3 regions of the Vibrio sp. Vb0937 genome follow, and region 3 is predicted to be linked to each of the others. Evidence: riboswitches for the same ligand, from Rfam matches in the RefSeq annotation. Region 3 holds a riboswitch; each other region holds the start of a gene.
The links. A riboswitch is a leader RNA that binds a small molecule or an ion and turns the genes downstream of it on or off. The one in region 3 is predicted to bind thiamine pyrophosphate.

Region 1 (5,672 bases), on a different contig from region 3:
TCCCAAGCTTTTGACCACCCATGATCCTTCGTTAAATATTGCTGTACCGATGTGCTTCCAGCACTGATAGAAACAGGCCTTGTTAACTTCTGCACTCCAATAGCAAGCAGTCCACATAACAGCATCTGCCACAGCGCCAATAACGCCCCAGCTTGTAAATCAAAATCAAACTTAATCGCTTGGTAAATGGCCAATTCAATGGTGGTGGATTTTGGCCCGCCCCCCAACGCCATTACAGTGGCAAAACTGGTAAAGCACAACATAAACACCAACCCACAAACGTGGGGAAGCTGCTGCCTTAAACGCGGCCATTCTACCCAGCGAAACTTATCCCAATGGCTCATCCCAAGATGCGCGCAAAGCTTATGCTGCTCGGCAGGAATAGACTCCAAGGCTTGCAGAAGCAATCGTGCCGCGTAAGGTAAATTAAAGAACACATGGGCGAGTAAAATGCCGTTCAAACCGTAAATAGAGAATGGCAGTTTAGTGTCGAAACTTTGCAACCACTGCGCCAACAAACCACTGTTGCCATAAATCGCTAACAGCCCAAAAACACCAACCAAAACCGGCAAAACCAGTGTCGATGCAAACAGCTTAAGCAGTAATGATTTACCAATAAATTGGCGACGCGAAAGTGCGTGCGCTACTGGAATGGCAAAGCCAACACTGAGCAATGTGGAAAGAAACGCTTGGTAGAAACTGAACTTGGTGACATGTTGATAGTACGGGTCGCCCCATACCACAGACACATCAAGTGAAGGGGCTTGAACAATCAAAGCACCTAGGGCAGAAATAACAAAGGTCGCGATGATCATCGCGACCCCTAAACCTATTTTTGGAACAGAATTCAAAGGTAAAACCTATCTCATTCAGATGAGGGTGGAAACGTCAGCTAAAACGTCAATGCGCTTTGCCATTCGCGAATCCAAGACTTACGCATTTTTGCCACTTCATCAGCACTAAAGCTCAACGACTTGCTTGGAACACTCAAAGTTTCAAAACCTTTAGGTAACTCAACGTCAGTGACTGGGTACATCCAGTTACCCGTTGGCATCGCCGATTGGAACTCATCACTTAAAATGAAACTCATAAATTGATCAGCAAGTTCTGAATTTTTTGCCCCTTTCACTTTGGCGGCGACTTCAACTTGCATGTAGTGGCCTTCAGCAAAATTCGCCGTCGCAAACTTCGAATCGTTTTCCGCAATTAAGTGGTACGCAGGTGAGGAGGTGTAAGAAAGCACTAAATCGGACTCACCATTGAGGAACATGGAATACGCTTCAGACCAACCTTTCGTGACCGTTACGGTTTTGCTCGCTAGCTTCTGCCACGCTTGCGTCACATCGTCGCCATAAATAGATTTCATCCATAGCATCAAGCCTTGGCCCGGCGTTGAAGTCCGCGGATCTTGGTAAATCACTTTCAGATCGTCGCGCGTTTCCACCAGCTCTTTCATGCTTTTCGGCGGATTAGTCATTTTCTCTTTGTTGTACACAAACGCGAAGTAGCCGTAATCGTACGGTACAAACGTCGTGTCGCTCCAACCGTTTGGTAACACTGTATTGGACGTATCTACATTGTGCTCGGCAAGCAGACCGGTTTTCTTCGCTTCTGCCATCAGATTGTTATCCAAACCTAATACGATGTCCGCTTTGCTATTACCGCCTTCAAGACGAAGACGATTCAGAATCGACACACCATCGTCCAACGCTACGAAGTTAACGTCACAGCCACATTTTGCTTCAAAAGCTTGCTCGATTTTAGGACCCGGCCCCCAATCTGCGGCAAAAGAGTCGTAGGTATAGATGGTTAATGTGTTTTCAGCGGCAAACGCTGAAGTAGAGGTGATTGCAGCTAAGGCAATCAGATTTAGAGTGGGTTTCACTGCTCGCTCTCCATGAGTATTTCAGAGAAATAAGTTGAGCGGCACAGGGTTTGAGGCGGCTATTAAGGACTTCCAATATCCAGACTCAATTCCTACGCCAGCATTATCTGGTTCAGGTAATACGGGTCCCTAGTTAAACACTTAGGTCTCAGCGCCCCAATGCATTGATTGACTCAATGCTAAATGGGTTTGCTCCCCGATGAGTTGGATGGATTGTAAAGGTATTTGAGTGGTTACACAATCAGCTCACGAGCGCTGGTCATAACCCCAACGAGGCACCAAACCTTGCTCAATACCTAAGTGGTCAAGAATTCTCGCCACCATAAAATCCACTAAGTCTTCAATACTCTTTGGCTGATGATAGAAGCCTGGAGCTGCTGGCATGATGGTGACGCCCATTTGCGACAGTTTGTGCATGTTCTCCAGATGTAGCGTTGAAAATGGTGTTTCGCGAACCACGAGCAACAGCTGCCCGCGCTCTTTCATTACCACATCAGCGGCCCGCTCGATCAAGTTATCTGACATACCATGCGCAATCGCTGCAACGCTTCCCGCAGAACATGGGCAAACCACCATTTGCTTGGGTGCAGCAGAACCAGACGCAACCGGCGAGAACCAATCGTCTTTACCGCAAACGGTGATGTTATTTGGATTGCAGTTCAGGTGCTCTACTAATGCTTGCTGCGCCGCTTCTGGGCCACTTGGTAGCTTAAGATTATGCTCGGTTGCCATCACAACACGAGCCGCCGAAGAAATCAGAACGTAGACATGATAATCCGCCGCAACCAAGCATTCTAAAAGACGAAGGCCGTAGGGAGCACCAGAAGCACCCGTTAATGCCAACGTGATGGCTTTTTTATGAGAGGGTTGTGTTTTGTTTTGCATATCAATCAGGCTTTTTGTTTTAACTGCTCAAGAAGTTTTCCGTGAATACCACCAAAGCCACCGTTGCTCATGACTAGAATTTGGTCACCTGGTCGCGCACGTTCGACGATCTTGGCTACAAAGTTATCTATATCCGCATCGACAAACGCTGGCTGTGTGCATTGGTCGGCAATGTCTTGCACAGACCACTCGATATTATCTGGCTGGAACAAGAAGACTTCATCTGCACTGTGTAGTGACTCTGCAAGTGTGTTTTTGTGTACGCCACGCTTCATGGTGGCAGAACGCGGCTCTAACACAGCAAGGATGCGTTTTTCACCTACCTTGTTACGCAAACCACCGACTGTAAGTTCAATTGCCGTTGGGTGATGCGCAAAATCATCGTAAACCGTCACACCTTGTTCTTCACCTTTCAGCTCTAAACGGCGCTTGGTATTGATGAAACGCCCTAATGCTTGGCAAGCAAGATCCGGAGTGACTCCAACATGTCGTGCAGCAGCGATTGCCATCAGCGCATTATCCACATTGTGGTCACCCACCAAATTCCATTCGACGGTACCAACCTTCTCGCCTTGCAACGCAACGTCAAATTTTGAGCCATCAAGCACTAATTTGTGCGCTTGCCAGTCACCATCAACACCTGAAAACTGCTTTTCTGTCCAGCAACCACGCTCTAATACATCCGCTAACGCTTGATCCTGCCTCGGCGCTAAGATCAATCCATTGCCCGGTACAGTTCGCACTAAATGATGGAATTGGCGTTTGATCGCTTCTAGATCATCGAAGATATCAGCATGATCGAACTCAAGGTTATTCATGATTAAAGTGCGAGGATGGTAATGCACAAACTTAGAACGCTTATCGAAAAAAGCACTGTCATATTCGTCCGCTTCAACGACAAAAAACATACTTTCACCCAAACGAGCAGACACTCCGAAGTTACCGAGTACCCCACCGACTAAGAAACCCGGTTGATAACCACAATCTTCAAGTATCCAAGCAAGCATGCTCGACGTGGTCGTTTTCCCATGTGTACCCGATACCGCCAATACCCAACGATCATGCAGCAAAAACTCGTTGAGCCACTGCGGGCCAGAGGTGTAACGCATGTTAGTGTTGAGCACATGCTCGACACAAGGGTTACCACGGCTCATCGCATTACCAATCACCACAAGATCTGGTTGAGGGTCGAGTTGAGACGGGTCAAAGCCTTCAATAATTTCAATACCTTGAGACTCAAGCAGTGTGCTCATTGGCGGATAAACGTTGGCATCAGAACCAGTGACTTTATGTCCTAATTGGCGCGCTAGAATCGCTGCGCCGCCCATAAATGTGCCACAGATACCCAAGATATGAATGTGCATAAGCTAAACCTTGTAATGCGTTTTTTAATGCTTTCATTATCGCGATTACCGCCTGAAAAGCGAGTGACTTTAGCCTTCTTCTTGCAGTCCCTTTCACAAATATGACAAGGTTGAACACAGACTGTACAACCTCTTGCTTACTGATGAATCCCTCAAACAAGTCTACAAATAAATTGAGATCTCAAACAGTTACTTCATTACCATTAAAAAGATCTGCGACTTAAACTTACATCCAGCGCAATCGTTTAACATCCATAAAGAGATGCTCACTTGCGCACTACCCCCAATGAAATGAAAATGTAAGGATTAACCATGTCAGGACTGCGCACCCTAGGCGAGTTCATTGTCGAAAAACAAGCGGATTTCCCCCACGCTAGCGGTGATCTATCATCCCTTTTAGCCTCCATTCGTTTAGCTGCAAAAATCGTTAACCGCGAAATCAACGCAGCGGGTCTCGGTGATATCACTGGTGCTGTAGGCACGGAAAATGTCCAAGGTGAAGATCAGCAAAAGCTCGATGTTTACGCGAACGATAAGTTCAAAGCCGCGCTTGAAGCTCGTGATCAAGTGTGTGGCGTTGCCAGTGAAGAAGAAGACGAAGCAGTTGCGTTCAATAAAGAACTCAACCAAAACGCCAAATATGTAGTACTGATGGACCCACTTGATGGTTCTTCTAACATCGATGTGAACGTCTCTGTTGGTACTATCTTCTCGATTTACCGTCGTGTTTCTCCAATCGGTACTCCACCAACTGAAGAAGACTTCCTACAACCTGGTCACAAGCAAGTGGCTGCGGGCTACGTGATTTACGGCTCCTCCACCATGTTGGTATACACAACTGGTAACGGCGTAAACGGCTTTACTTACGACCCATCTATCGGCAGCTTCTGTCTTTCTCATGAAAACATGATGATTCCTGATGATGGTAAGATCTACTCCATCAACGAAGGTAATTACATTCGTTTCCCTCAAGGGGTGAAGAAGTACATCAAGTACTGCCAAGAAAACGTGCCAGAAGACGGTCGCCCATACACTTCTCGCTACATTGGCTCGCTGGTTGCTGATTTCCACCGCAACCTACTGAAAGGCGGTATCTACCTTTACCCAAGCACACAAAGCCACCCACAAGGCAAGCTACGCCTGCTTTACGAATGTAACCCTATGGCATTCCTCATTGAGCAAGCTGGCGGCATTGCATCGGACGGCGTGAATCGCATTATGGACATCAAGCCTACTGAGTTGCACCAGCGTGTACCTTTCTTTGTGGGTTCGAAGAACATGGTTCGCAAAGTTGAAGAGTTCCTTGAACTGCACCGCGACGAAGAATAATTTCAGACCTTTGTCCAACGCGGCAGGTGTTTACCTGCCGCGTTTTTGTCGCTAAAGTGAAACGCGAATTTATCATCAGATGAAGCCGCTTTTGTGTGACTCATCGTTAATGAAAAGGAATATTCTAATGAGCTTAAACCATGTACCAGCAGGCAAGTCGCTGCCTGAAGATATCTATGTCGTTATCGAAATTCCTGCAAATGCAGATC
Region 2 (5,672 bases), on a different contig from region 3:
TGTCACGCCGGGGGTCGCGGGTTCGAGTCCCGTCCACTCCGCCACTTAATATCGACAACCTCGCTTATGCGAGGTTTTGTCAAATCTAGAATATGAAAATTCTATAGGGGTGTAGCTCCAATTGGCAGAGCAGCGGATTCCAAATCCGCGTGTTGGGAGTTCGAATCTCTCCACCCCTGCCACATATCAGGCTCTGACTTAGGTCAGAGCCTTTTTTGTATCTGGCTTCCTCTCATTATTACGGCTTATTTCTACTCTTATCTCGTAAGTATGGCTTTCTGCTGTACTTTGGCAGCATTTAATCTACTGAACGAACGAAACTACAGTTAGCTGTAATGATCAGTGGCCCGAAATTTTAATAATAAAGGGGAATCACTATTTATATTTAGTTACACTCAACCGATCTGGATTAATGAGTAACTATGTATGGATATATCTCGTCGACGCTTTCTTCAATCATCCTTAGCAATCTCCGCGCTTACCGTTCTACCTGCATGTTCTCTATCTAGGAGCACTAATAAGCAGGGGCAATATATATACGATATCACTGCAGAGCCTTCTACTGCAGAATTGGTCCCTGGGTTTAACACAGACGTACTCGCATTTAATGGTTCGATTCCAGCGCCTACGATTCGTTGTCGCCAAGGCGAGAAAGTTATAATTCGGTTTACTAACAAGCTTTCAGAGCCGACTACAATCCACTGGCATGGCTTGCGAATCCCTATTGAAATGGATGGTGTACCTTTCTTAAGTCAGTTGCCTATCATGCCGGGTGAAACATTCGTTTATGAATTTACACCACCAGATGCGGGCACATTTTGGTATCACCCACATATGAACAGTGTGAAGCAGCTTGGTAAGGGCTTAGTCGGGCTAATTGTCGTTGAAGAGGCAGAGCCTGTTCAGTTTGATGAAGAGCATGAAGTCGTCCTCAAGCATTGGCACTTAGACAAGCAAGGACAATGGAAGAACCTTATGGTGCCGCGCTTGAGCGCTCGTATGGGGACTCCCGGAGAGTGGAGTAGCGTCAATGGTGTCCATGAGCCTGTTTATGCGCTGAAGCAGAATGCCACTACGCGATTAAGAATTGCTAATGTCGATAATACCATTACTTACCCGATCGCTATAGAAGGGGCAGAGGCTTGGGTTATTGCTATTGATGGTAATCCTGTTAAAGCGCCTTATAAGCTCACTCAGCACAAAATTGGTCCGGGAATGAGGTTAGATATCGGATTGATTGCTCCGAAGGCTGGAACACGTGTTTATGTGCGTCAAATGAAAGGACGCTTCCCATTCCCTTTGTGCGAGTTTGACGTTGTTGAGTCTGACCTGCCGAACAACCAGAAACTGCCTTTATTACCTCTCAACCCTGTGCCAGCTCTCGATTTGAAAAATGCAGAGCAAATCGATTATGTGTTTGAGTGGGAGGGCGCGATCACTCCTGCTGATCAATCGGGCAAAGCGATACCTAAGTTCTGGCTGATGAACAAACGGGCTTGGGAGGGAATGAGCAAAGATAATATTCCAGCGCCGCTTTCAACATTGGAGATGGGAAAAACCTATATCTTCAACCTAAAGAACGTCACCCAATATCATCATCCTATTCATCTTCATGGACACACATTTACGGTTCTTGAGTTAGATGGCAAAAAACTCGACGAACCGTTTCATACCGATACGGTCTTACTTGGAAAAAACGGCAGTGCGAAAGCGGCATTTGTTGCAGATAACCCAGGGCGTTGGATGTACCATTGTCATGTAATTGAACACATGAAGACGGGTTTGATGGGTTACATTGAAGTAAAGTGACTCCTGTAACTTTTAAAATCTTGATAAGTTTTAAGCGCTATACTTTGCTGAATTCTAAGATTGTATAATCACTATTGCCGTAAATTTGATTACAATGTCGCCATTAACTTTTCTGGGGGAATTATGGGACAACTATCCGTTTTGGGTTTTATTGCATTGGGTGGTGCATTTGGTGCATGTTCTCGTTACTTAATTTCTGAACTTTGTGTCATTTTATTGGGGCGTGGTTTTCCATATGGTACGTTAACCGTTAACGTTGTTGGCTCATTTATGATGGGCTTATTGATAGCAGCTTTCGATAATGAACTTTTGGCAACGGAACCTTGGCGACAAGTGATTGGCTTGGGTTTTTTAGGTGCACTAACGACGTTTTCCACCTTCTCGATGGATAATGTTTTGCTTATGCAGCAGGGCGCTTTCTTTAAGATGGGGTTGAACGTATTGTTGAATGTCGTGTTAAGTATTTCAGCGGCGTGGATTGGCTTTCAATTATTGATGCGCAGCTAGCAAAGTAGTTAAAAATTGAACAGGTCGGCTTGGTTTCACCAAGCCGTTTTTATATACTGACATCACTTGTCGGAGTGCCATAAGGCTGAGACCGTTAATTCGGGATCCGTTGAACCTGATCAGATTAGAATCTGCGAAGGGAACAAGAGAAGATATTCACACCGGAGTTTTTTCTGGTTGATCTATCAAAAGTCGAATGTTGTTACAGGCAAATATCGTAAGCTTTAACTAGCCTTAATTTGACTCCTCTTGTCGCATCTATCCGCCAAGCATTTTTATCCAATTACTTTTTATCTAGTATAACAAAGCAAGGAAAAATGCTATGTCGAGTCGCAAACAAGCGAGACTGGAAGCAAAACAGTTCATTGATACACTCTCGGTACAACCGTACCCCAATTCAAGCAAAGTCTACGTAGAAGGCTCACGTCCAGATATTCGTGTGCCAATGCGTGAAATATCACTCGCTGATAGCCTTATTGGAGGCACAAAAGAAGCGCCTATATTCGAACCTAATGAGCCAGTACGCGTTTACGATACGTCGGGTGTATACACAGATCCAGAGCACACCATAGACCTCTATAACGGCTTACCTAAGCTGAGAGAAGGGTGGATTGAAGAGCGCGCCGATACTGAGCTACTTGATGAAGTAAGCTCGGTGTACACCAAAGAACGCTTAGAAGACGAAACACTAGACGGTCTTCGTTACGGTAATCTACCACGTATTCGACGTGCCAAAGATGGCCATTGTGTGACTCAATTGCACTATGCTCGCAAAGGTATTATTACCCCAGAAATGGAATATATCGCGCTGCGTGAAAACATGGGGCGTGCCAAGTATCGCGATGAAGTGCTGAATCAACAGCATCCGGGTCAAAGCTTCGGAGCGAACCTACCAAAAGATATTACCGCCGAATTCGTGCGTAAAGAAGTCGCCGAAGGTCGCGCTATTATCCCTTCAAATATTAACCACCCAGAATCCGAACCAATGATCATTGGACGTAACTTTTTGGTCAAAGTGAACGCCAACATCGGTAACTCATCGGTCACTTCTTCGATTGAGGAAGAAGTAGAAAAGTTAGTATGGGCAACGCGTTGGGGTGGAGATACCGTAATGGATCTTTCTACTGGACGTAACATCCACGAAACTCGCGAGTGGATTCTACGTAACAGTCCGGTTCCGATCGGTACCGTGCCAATGTACCAAGCGCTTGAGAAAGTGAACGGTGTTGCGGAAAACCTTAACTGGGAAGTGATGCGCGATACCCTGATTGAGCAAGCAGAGCAGGGCGTTGACTACTTTACTATCCATGCCGGTTTACTACTTCGTTATGTGCCAATGACTGCAAAACGCATTACTGGCATCGTCTCTCGTGGTGGTTCTATCATCGCGAAATGGTGTTTAGCGCATCACCAAGAAAGCTTCTTATATACCCACTTCCGAGAGATCTGTGAAATCTGTGCTAAGTACGATGTTGCACTATCTCTTGGTGATGGTCTGCGCCCTGGCTCGGTAGCCGATGCTAACGACGAAGCGCAATTTGCAGAGCTTCGCACTCTTGGTGAGTTGACCAAGATAGCGTGGGAATACGACGTACAGGTGATAATCGAAGGTCCTGGTCATGTTCCAATGCATATGATCAAAGAGAACATGGAAGAGCAGTTAGAGCACTGTCATGAGGCTCCTTTCTATACCCTTGGTCCGCTGACGACAGACGTCGCTCCTGGTTACGACCATATTACTTCAGGCATCGGCGCTGCCATGATTGGTTGGTATGGCTGTGCAATGCTTTGCTACGTAACTCCTAAAGAGCATCTTGGCTTACCAAACAAAGAAGACGTGAAAGTAGGCATGATCACTTACAAGCTTGCTGCGCACGCCGCTGATTTAGCGAAAGGGCACCCTGGCGCTCAAGTTCGTGATAATGCGCTTTCTAAAGCTCGCTTCGAGTTCCGTTGGGAAGATCAATTTAACTTGTCGCTCGACCCAGATACTGCTCGTGCTTTCCATGATGAAACCTTGCCTCAAGAGTCCGGCAAAGTTGCTCACTTCTGTTCGATGTGTGGACCAAAGTTCTGCTCGATGAAGATCTCGCAAGAGGTACGAGAGTATGCGAAAGACACTGAGCAAGTTGCTGCGGACCAAGCTATATCGATCAAAATGCTGGATGATCCTCTTGAGGGGATGCGTCAGAAATCGCAAGAATTTAGAGAGTCAGGTTCCGAGCTATACCACCCAGCAGCACATGCCGAGGTAAGTGACTAATGAGCAAAATCCTTATTCCGTCATCATTGATTGAACTGACTGGTTTAGTTCAGCAATGTTTGTTGTTGGCGAAAGAACAGGGTTTTAGCATCGAAGACATTGAGTTGGGTGTGAGCCCAACTCAATCTATTCAGCTTGTTCGCGACCAACAGACCACACGCATAACGACAGATCTTATTAATGGTTATGACTCTGAGAATGAGAGTTCATTTGTGCTCTATTACCGCTCTGCTTTGTCGGTAGAAGCGTGTGCTAAGCAACCGTCGAAAGCGATTTATATTGGTATTGTTGATACTCAGGTATCCGATAAAAAGGAGAAAGTGCTTAAGCTTGATATCTGGCGTCACCCAATTAACAACGAAGTGAGAGCGCTTTCCGTTAAGTCCAAACTCAACGCAATGTTCGATCCTGAACATCACCTTGCTTGGATAGTAACGCTGACAGTACTCGATTTTCCTATCGAAGATGCGTTAACACTTGCTCGAGGAATGCTAACTCAACAAGCGAATGTTTCACGTGAAACACTGTTGAATGGCAACCTTAACGAGGGAAGATCTACTCAGTGGGCTGACCAATTTGATGATTTCCCCACACCTGTACTGGAGGATAACCGACTAGGTATTCAAGTTGGTTGGTCTGCACAAGGTGAGAGCGTTAGCTTTCCAACTCTAACTAAGCAAAGTCTAGGGCTCTATCCAGTCGTTGATGATGTTGCTTGGATTGAGCGTCTACTGCCACTAGGCATCAACACTATTCAACTGCGAATAAAGAACCCACAACAAGCCGATTTAGAACAACAGATCATTCGAGCAATTGAGCTAGGTCGTCAGTATCAAGCACAAGTGTTCATCAATGACTATTGGCAGTTGGCAATCAAGCATGGCGCTTATGGTGTTCACCTAGGACAAGAAGACATAGAAGAATCGAATTTGGCTCAGCTAACTAAAGCCGGCATTTGTCTTGGTCTTTCTACTCATGGTTATTATGAGCTACTGCGCATCGTACAAATTCATCCTAGTTACATCGCGCTAGGGCATATTTTCCCAACCACCACAAAACAGATGCCATCGAAACCACAAGGTTTGGTGCGCTT
Region 3 (5,672 bases):
TCGGCTATCGTTAATTAACTGAGTATCACCCACTGCCTCAACTTCTTGCAGCATCTTGTAGAAGTTACCCGCTACCGTGATCCCACGAACTGGTTGAACGCGCTCTCCATCACGGCACAAGAAGCCACTCGCACCAAATGAGAAATCACCACTCACTGCATCCGCACCAGAATGGACACCTTGAAGCTCGACTAACTCTAGGTACTCACCCGCTTTTACTTCTGACGCACTGCTGTTGCCTGTCGCAATCACTTTGTGATTCGCTGATACGTCTAGGCTCGATTTTGCACCGCGAGCGGCACTTGCTGTCGAGACTGCGCCCAAATAACTTGCGGTCTGGCTGTTGTGTAGCAAGGTTTTCAACTCACCATTAGCAATCATCACATTATCTTGAGTAGCGAAGCCTTCACTATCAAAACTTGTGATTGCCATACCATTTGGCATGTAAGCCGTATCGGTAAAGGTAATCAAATCACTCGCAACACGTTGACCAAGCTTGTCACCCAATGGCGTAATGCCTTTCATCGCGCTTACACCAGAGAAAGCACTGCCGAAAGCACCGAATAAACTTGCTAGCGCATTGATGTGGAAAATAGCAGGGTAGTTACCTGTCGCAACCGGAGCGCCTTCCAGAAGATCACGAGCAAGGTTGTAGCCACCTTCGATACAGTAAGCTGGATTCAACTCATCAAAACGGCGACCCAGTGACATTCTACCCGCCATTGACTGTTTGCCGTCTTTTTCAAACAAGGTATACGCGTAACAAGTGAACGAGCGCTCGAAGTGTTGACACAATGTGCCTTGAGTATTGGCAATGATCAGTTGTGTTTCGCCATCGCTGTAACCATTGTAAGGTGCGCTAGAGGCGTGAGGCAGAGCCACTACGCCTTGCTCAAGTGCGAGAGACAGTTCGATTTTTTCGTCAACAGAAGTTGTATCTTCTTGCGCAATCTCAGCAACATCAGTCGCGATTTGGCTGTTCACGCAACTAATAGTCTGATGTTCATCTTGCTTGGAAAAGCGAGCGCTTTGCAGTGCGTTGGTCAGCATCAAATCTAAGCTTGGTTGCTCTAACGACTCAGAATAGCTTGTTGCAACGCGCGCATCTTTCACAACACGAACACCCAGGACTTGGCTTGAGCTTACTTTGTACTCATCCAGCTTTCCTTGGTTCGCTTTCAGAGAAAAGCTGCTGTTGCGGTTTACAATGACGTCCGCTTCTGCACCTTGGCGTTTTGCTTCTGATAGGACGTAATCAACCGCATTAAGAAGTTGTTGTTCTTGGCTCATTAGTTACCGCCTCCTACCAGAATGTTATCGACTTTCAGCGTTGGCTGACCGACTGTTGTTGGCACTGAGCCACTCACGGAACCACACATGCCCGGCGCAAGCGCCATGTCTTTGCCGACCATGCTGATTTCTTTCAACACTTTTGGACCCGTGCTGATCAGCGTTGCTGTTTTCAGAGGTTTGGTGATTTTGCCATTTTCAATGAGATAAGCTTCACGAACAGCAAAGTTGAACTCACCCGTGCCCGGTTGAACCGAGCCGCCGCCCATCTTCTTCGCATAGATACCACGTTCGATGCCTGCCAGCATGTCATCAAGTGAATGCTCGCCCTCTTCGATAAAGGTGTTACGCATGCGCGAGGTTGGTGCAAACTTGTAGTTTTGACGACGACCAGAACCCGTAGGCTCATAACCTGTCTTCATGCCACCCATTTTATCGACCATAAAGCTGGTTAGCTTACCGTCTTTGATCAATTGAGTGCGCTGAGTCTTCATGCCTTCGTCATCAACATGAATCGAGCCCCATTCGTTGGTCATGGTGCCATCATCGACTGCATTCACTGCGGTGTGAGCAACCATTTCGCCCATCTTGTCGTGGAATACGGACGCTTTCTTCGCAACTGAAGTGGTTTCTAGCAAGTGGCCACAAGCTTCGTGGAAGATTACGCCACCAAAGCCGTTACCAATTACCACTGGCATTTCACCCGATGGGCACGCATCCGCACCAAGTTTGACCAACGCTTGCTGCGCGATAGTTTGACCTAGCTCTTTGGCATCAAGCTGCTCACTGAACTCCCAACCAGCAAGAGCGCCAGGACCTTCCATACCAGAAGACTGCTCATTGCCTTTTTGAGCGACAGTATTACCAGCAACTCGGATGTAGTGACGAGTATCGTCAACCTGTAGACCTTCTGAATTGAAAATAGACACTTGCTGTTCGCGCTGAAGTACGCTGCCAATGAACTGGCTGATATGTTCACTCTCAGCACGTGCTGCTTGGTCAACTTGCAATAGGAAAGCAATTTTAGAATCTAGGTTAGCGTCTTTGCCAAGTGGCATACGACAACCATGTTGAATTGGGTAGCGGTTCAGATTGAGAGAACCTGCTGACGCGATTTGCTCACGCTTATCTTTTGCAGCAAGTAGTGAGGTTACGCGTTTTAGTTCGGCTTCATCTGTGCTGTTGGTGTAACCGTAAAGCACTTTATGACCGAAGAAGAGACGAATACCGATACCAAAATCGATACCCGAGTTCACCTTATCTACCTCGCCAGATGCGATCTGGACAGTGTTGGTTTGATGGTGTTCAACGAATAGCTCAGCGAAATCAGCCCCTAAAAAGAGGGCATGATCGATCACCGCTTTCGCTGTTACAGAATTAAGCATGAAATCTCCTTGCTCGTTGATCGTCCTAGCCTTCCCCACCTTTGAGTTAGACTCTGTTTATAACAGTCACAACCTAAATTGGATGACTCAAAAGCATATTGGCAACGCATTAAATATTAACACTTTTTTAACCTTGTTTTATGCTAATCCTTGCTAAGTCAAAGAACGAATCGTTACGTATTATGTCGACATCTCACTATTAGATAGTGTCTTGAACTGCCAGTTTCAATGCAGCACGTTATTTACACTAAATTCTGTTCTTTCGTTACTGCTCTCAAGTCTCATATTTAATCGATTGCCCCCTCTTGGCCGGAAAAAACACGTGCACCGTAACTGAGTGAACTGCTATTATCTTGACGAAATAGTCGGGGGGCCCATGCAGTGAATGCGTCGGCTGAGATCGAAATTCGAGACCCGTTGAACCTGATTCAGTTAGCACTGACGTAGGGAACTATCATCACTTTGCCACTAGCCTGCTTCAAGTCTGTATCGACGCAGCTAGCCTCAACGGATCCATACACCGATCTTCAATGGCCAAGTCAGTTCCTTTACGTCTGTAATAGGAGCGACCATGGCGCAGCAGTCAAGCCAAGAAAAACCATCAACACAGCCACAAGCAGCAACTTCAACAGATACACCGATCGTGTTGACGATTGCAGGTTCTGATAGTGGCGGCGGCGCAGGCATTCAAGCCGACATCAAAGCGATGTCCGCAACCGGCAGTTTTGCTTGCTCGGTAATCACGGCGATTACTTCGCAAAATACCCAAGGCGTTTCTGCGATTTTCCCCATTCCTCTCGACCATGTAGAGAGCCAACTCGATGCGGTATTTATCGACCTCAACATCGTTGCAGTCAAAGTAGGCATGCTGGCCGATTCCGACATCATCAAAGTCGTTGCCAACAAAATTAAACAATACCAGCCAAAACACCTCGTGATTGACCCTGTAATGGTGGCCACCAGCGGCGATCTATTACTGGAACAGTCAGCAATCAGCACTTTAAAAGAAGAATTGATTCCGCTTGCAGACATCATTACCCCTAACCTACCCGAAGGCGCAGCATTGACGGGTAAGCCAGTACCTCAATCAGAATCTGAAATGAACGATATGATTGCTGATTTACGCGCGCTAGGTGCAAAAGCGGTGCTGTTAAAAGGCGGCCACTTAGAAAAAGACGAAAACAGCAACGATCTGCTGATCATGCAAGACAGCGCCGAGTTAATCAGCGCTAAACGCTTTCCAACCAAAAATACCCATGGCACAGGCTGCACGCTGTCTTCTGCTATCGCGTCTTACCTTGGTCAAGGCAACAATCTGCACAAAGCGGTGCACCTTGGTAAGCAGTACATCAGCCAAGCTATCGCGCACGCAGATGAATTGGATGTCGGTAAAGGTCACGGCCCTGTGAACCACTTTTTTGCAGGTCACACGCATGTGCGCTAATGCACTGGGCATTCAGCTTACCGAAGCAAGTCTGCAATACAAAGACAGCCAAACACCAACATTAGCAGGGTTGAGTATGACTATCCCTGCCAATCAATGGACTGTTTTACTTGGTCGCAGTGGTTGCGGAAAAACGACGATCCTTCGTTATCTAGCTGGGTTGTTAGACGACAAAGTCGAATGGCATGGTGAATTAACCACAACGGATGGCATCGCCCTGCACGAGCGTATTGCCTACATGGCACAACAAGACTTGTTGTTGCCGTGGTTAAATGTGTTAGACAACGTCTGCCTCAGTTCTCGATTTTCTCAAGACCAATCACCAGAGCAAAATAAACAACGCGCACTGACTTTACTAAACCAAGTAGGACTCGCAGATTACGCGGATGCTAAGCCAGCTCAGCTCTCTGGCGGCATGAGACAACGTGTTGCCCTTGCTCGCACTCTGATGCAAGACAAGCCTTTGGTTCTGATGGATGAGCCCTTCTCTGCGCTGGATGCGGTTACTCGCCATAAGTTGCAAACCTTATCTGCCGAATTATTGAAAGATAAGACGGTTGTTCTGATTACCCACGACCCACAAGAAGCGGTGCGATTGGCTCACCAACTCTATGTACTGCAAGGCACGCCTGCACAAGCTCAGCACTTGGTTGTTCCGGATTCCAAGCCGCCACGAGTTCTCGATGGAGAGTGCGCAGCGCTACAACAAGCGATTTTGGATCAATTGGAGAAAGACTATGAGTGATATGACTCAGTACAACTCCGTTTCGGCGCGCATTAGTAAAAAAGAACGCGTGACCCATCCGGCTCTACGATTGGTCATCAGCACAGCGGTGATCTTGGGATTGTGGCAGTTGGTTGTTGTGGTATTCGACATGCCAAGCTTCATCTTACCTTCACCAATTGAAGTGCTGGATAGATTGGTCACTCGTTACGATGTCCTGCTCAAACATACTTGGGTTACCGCGCAAGAGATTTTACTTGGCTTGGCGCTTGGATTATCAATGGGTTTGCTGTTCGCATTGCAAATGCTGATGTTCGAGCCGCTGAAGCGTTGGTTATTGCCAATTCTGATTGCTAGCCAAGCGATCCCCGTGTTCGCCATCGCGCCAGTACTGATGCTTTGGCTGGGTTACGGCATTGCATCGAAAGTCGTCATGGCGGCAATCATCATCTTTTTCCCCGTCACGACATGTTGCTACGACGGCTTGCGCAATACACCAACAGGTTACCTCGACCTTGCCAAGACCATGGGTGCGTCTAAATGGCAGTTACTCCGTCATATTCAATTGCCAGCCGCCCTACCAACTTTAGCTTCAGGTATTCGTGTTGCCGTCGTTATTGCGCCAATTGGAGCAGTGGTCGGTGAGTGGGTAGGTTCAAGTGAAGGCTTGGGTTATCTGATGCTCCAAGCTAACGCTCGCATGATCATTGATGAGATGTTTGCGGCGCTGTTTATCCTCGCCGTGCTGTCTATCTCACTCTACTTCATCACCGATAAATTATTGAAAAAAGCCATCCCTTGGGAAAGCAAGTAATTACAGAAAATAACC

Region 1: another riboswitch for thiamine pyrophosphate. It lies ahead of thiB (thiamine ABC transporter substrate binding subunit); the one in region 3 lies ahead of thiD (bifunctional hydroxymethylpyrimidine kinase/phosphomethylpyrimidine kinase).
Region 2: another riboswitch for thiamine pyrophosphate. It lies ahead of thiC (phosphomethylpyrimidine synthase ThiC); the one in region 3 lies ahead of thiD (bifunctional hydroxymethylpyrimidine kinase/phosphomethylpyrimidine kinase).

Annotation. Positions count from the first base shown of each region.
Region 1 is NZ_JAWOTK010000012.1:64,642-70,313, forward strand. It holds gene thiP (thiamine/thiamine pyrophosphate ABC transporter permease ThiP) at 1-851, opposite strand, end outside; gene thiB (thiamine ABC transporter substrate binding subunit) at 893-1,885, opposite strand; TPP riboswitch at 1,958-2,094, opposite strand; gene R7P67_RS15620 (flavin prenyltransferase UbiX) at 2,132-2,770, opposite strand; gene mpl (UDP-N-acetylmuramate:L-alanyl-gamma-D-glutamyl-meso-diaminopimelate ligase) at 2,776-4,134, opposite strand; gene fbp (class 1 fructose-bisphosphatase) at 4,447-5,463, shown strand; gene ppa (inorganic diphosphatase) at 5,591-5,672, shown strand, end outside.
Region 2 is NZ_JAWOTK010000030.1:30-5,701, forward strand. It holds tRNA gene R7P67_RS20570 (tRNA-Trp) at 106-182, shown strand; gene R7P67_RS20575 (multicopper oxidase family protein) at 427-1,809, shown strand; gene crcB (fluoride efflux transporter CrcB) at 1,933-2,316, shown strand; TPP riboswitch at 2,377-2,475, shown strand; gene thiC (phosphomethylpyrimidine synthase ThiC) at 2,639-4,579, shown strand; gene R7P67_RS20590 (thiamine phosphate synthase) at 4,579-5,672, shown strand, end outside.
Region 3 is NZ_JAWOTK010000001.1:1,951-7,622, forward strand. It holds gene R7P67_RS00020 (TldD/PmbA family protein) at 1-1,290, opposite strand, end outside; gene R7P67_RS00025 (TldD/PmbA family protein) at 1,290-2,675, opposite strand; TPP riboswitch at 3,032-3,142, shown strand; gene thiD (bifunctional hydroxymethylpyrimidine kinase/phosphomethylpyrimidine kinase) at 3,247-4,119, shown strand; gene R7P67_RS00035 (ABC transporter ATP-binding protein) at 4,109-4,864, shown strand; gene R7P67_RS00040 (ABC transporter permease) at 4,857-5,657, shown strand.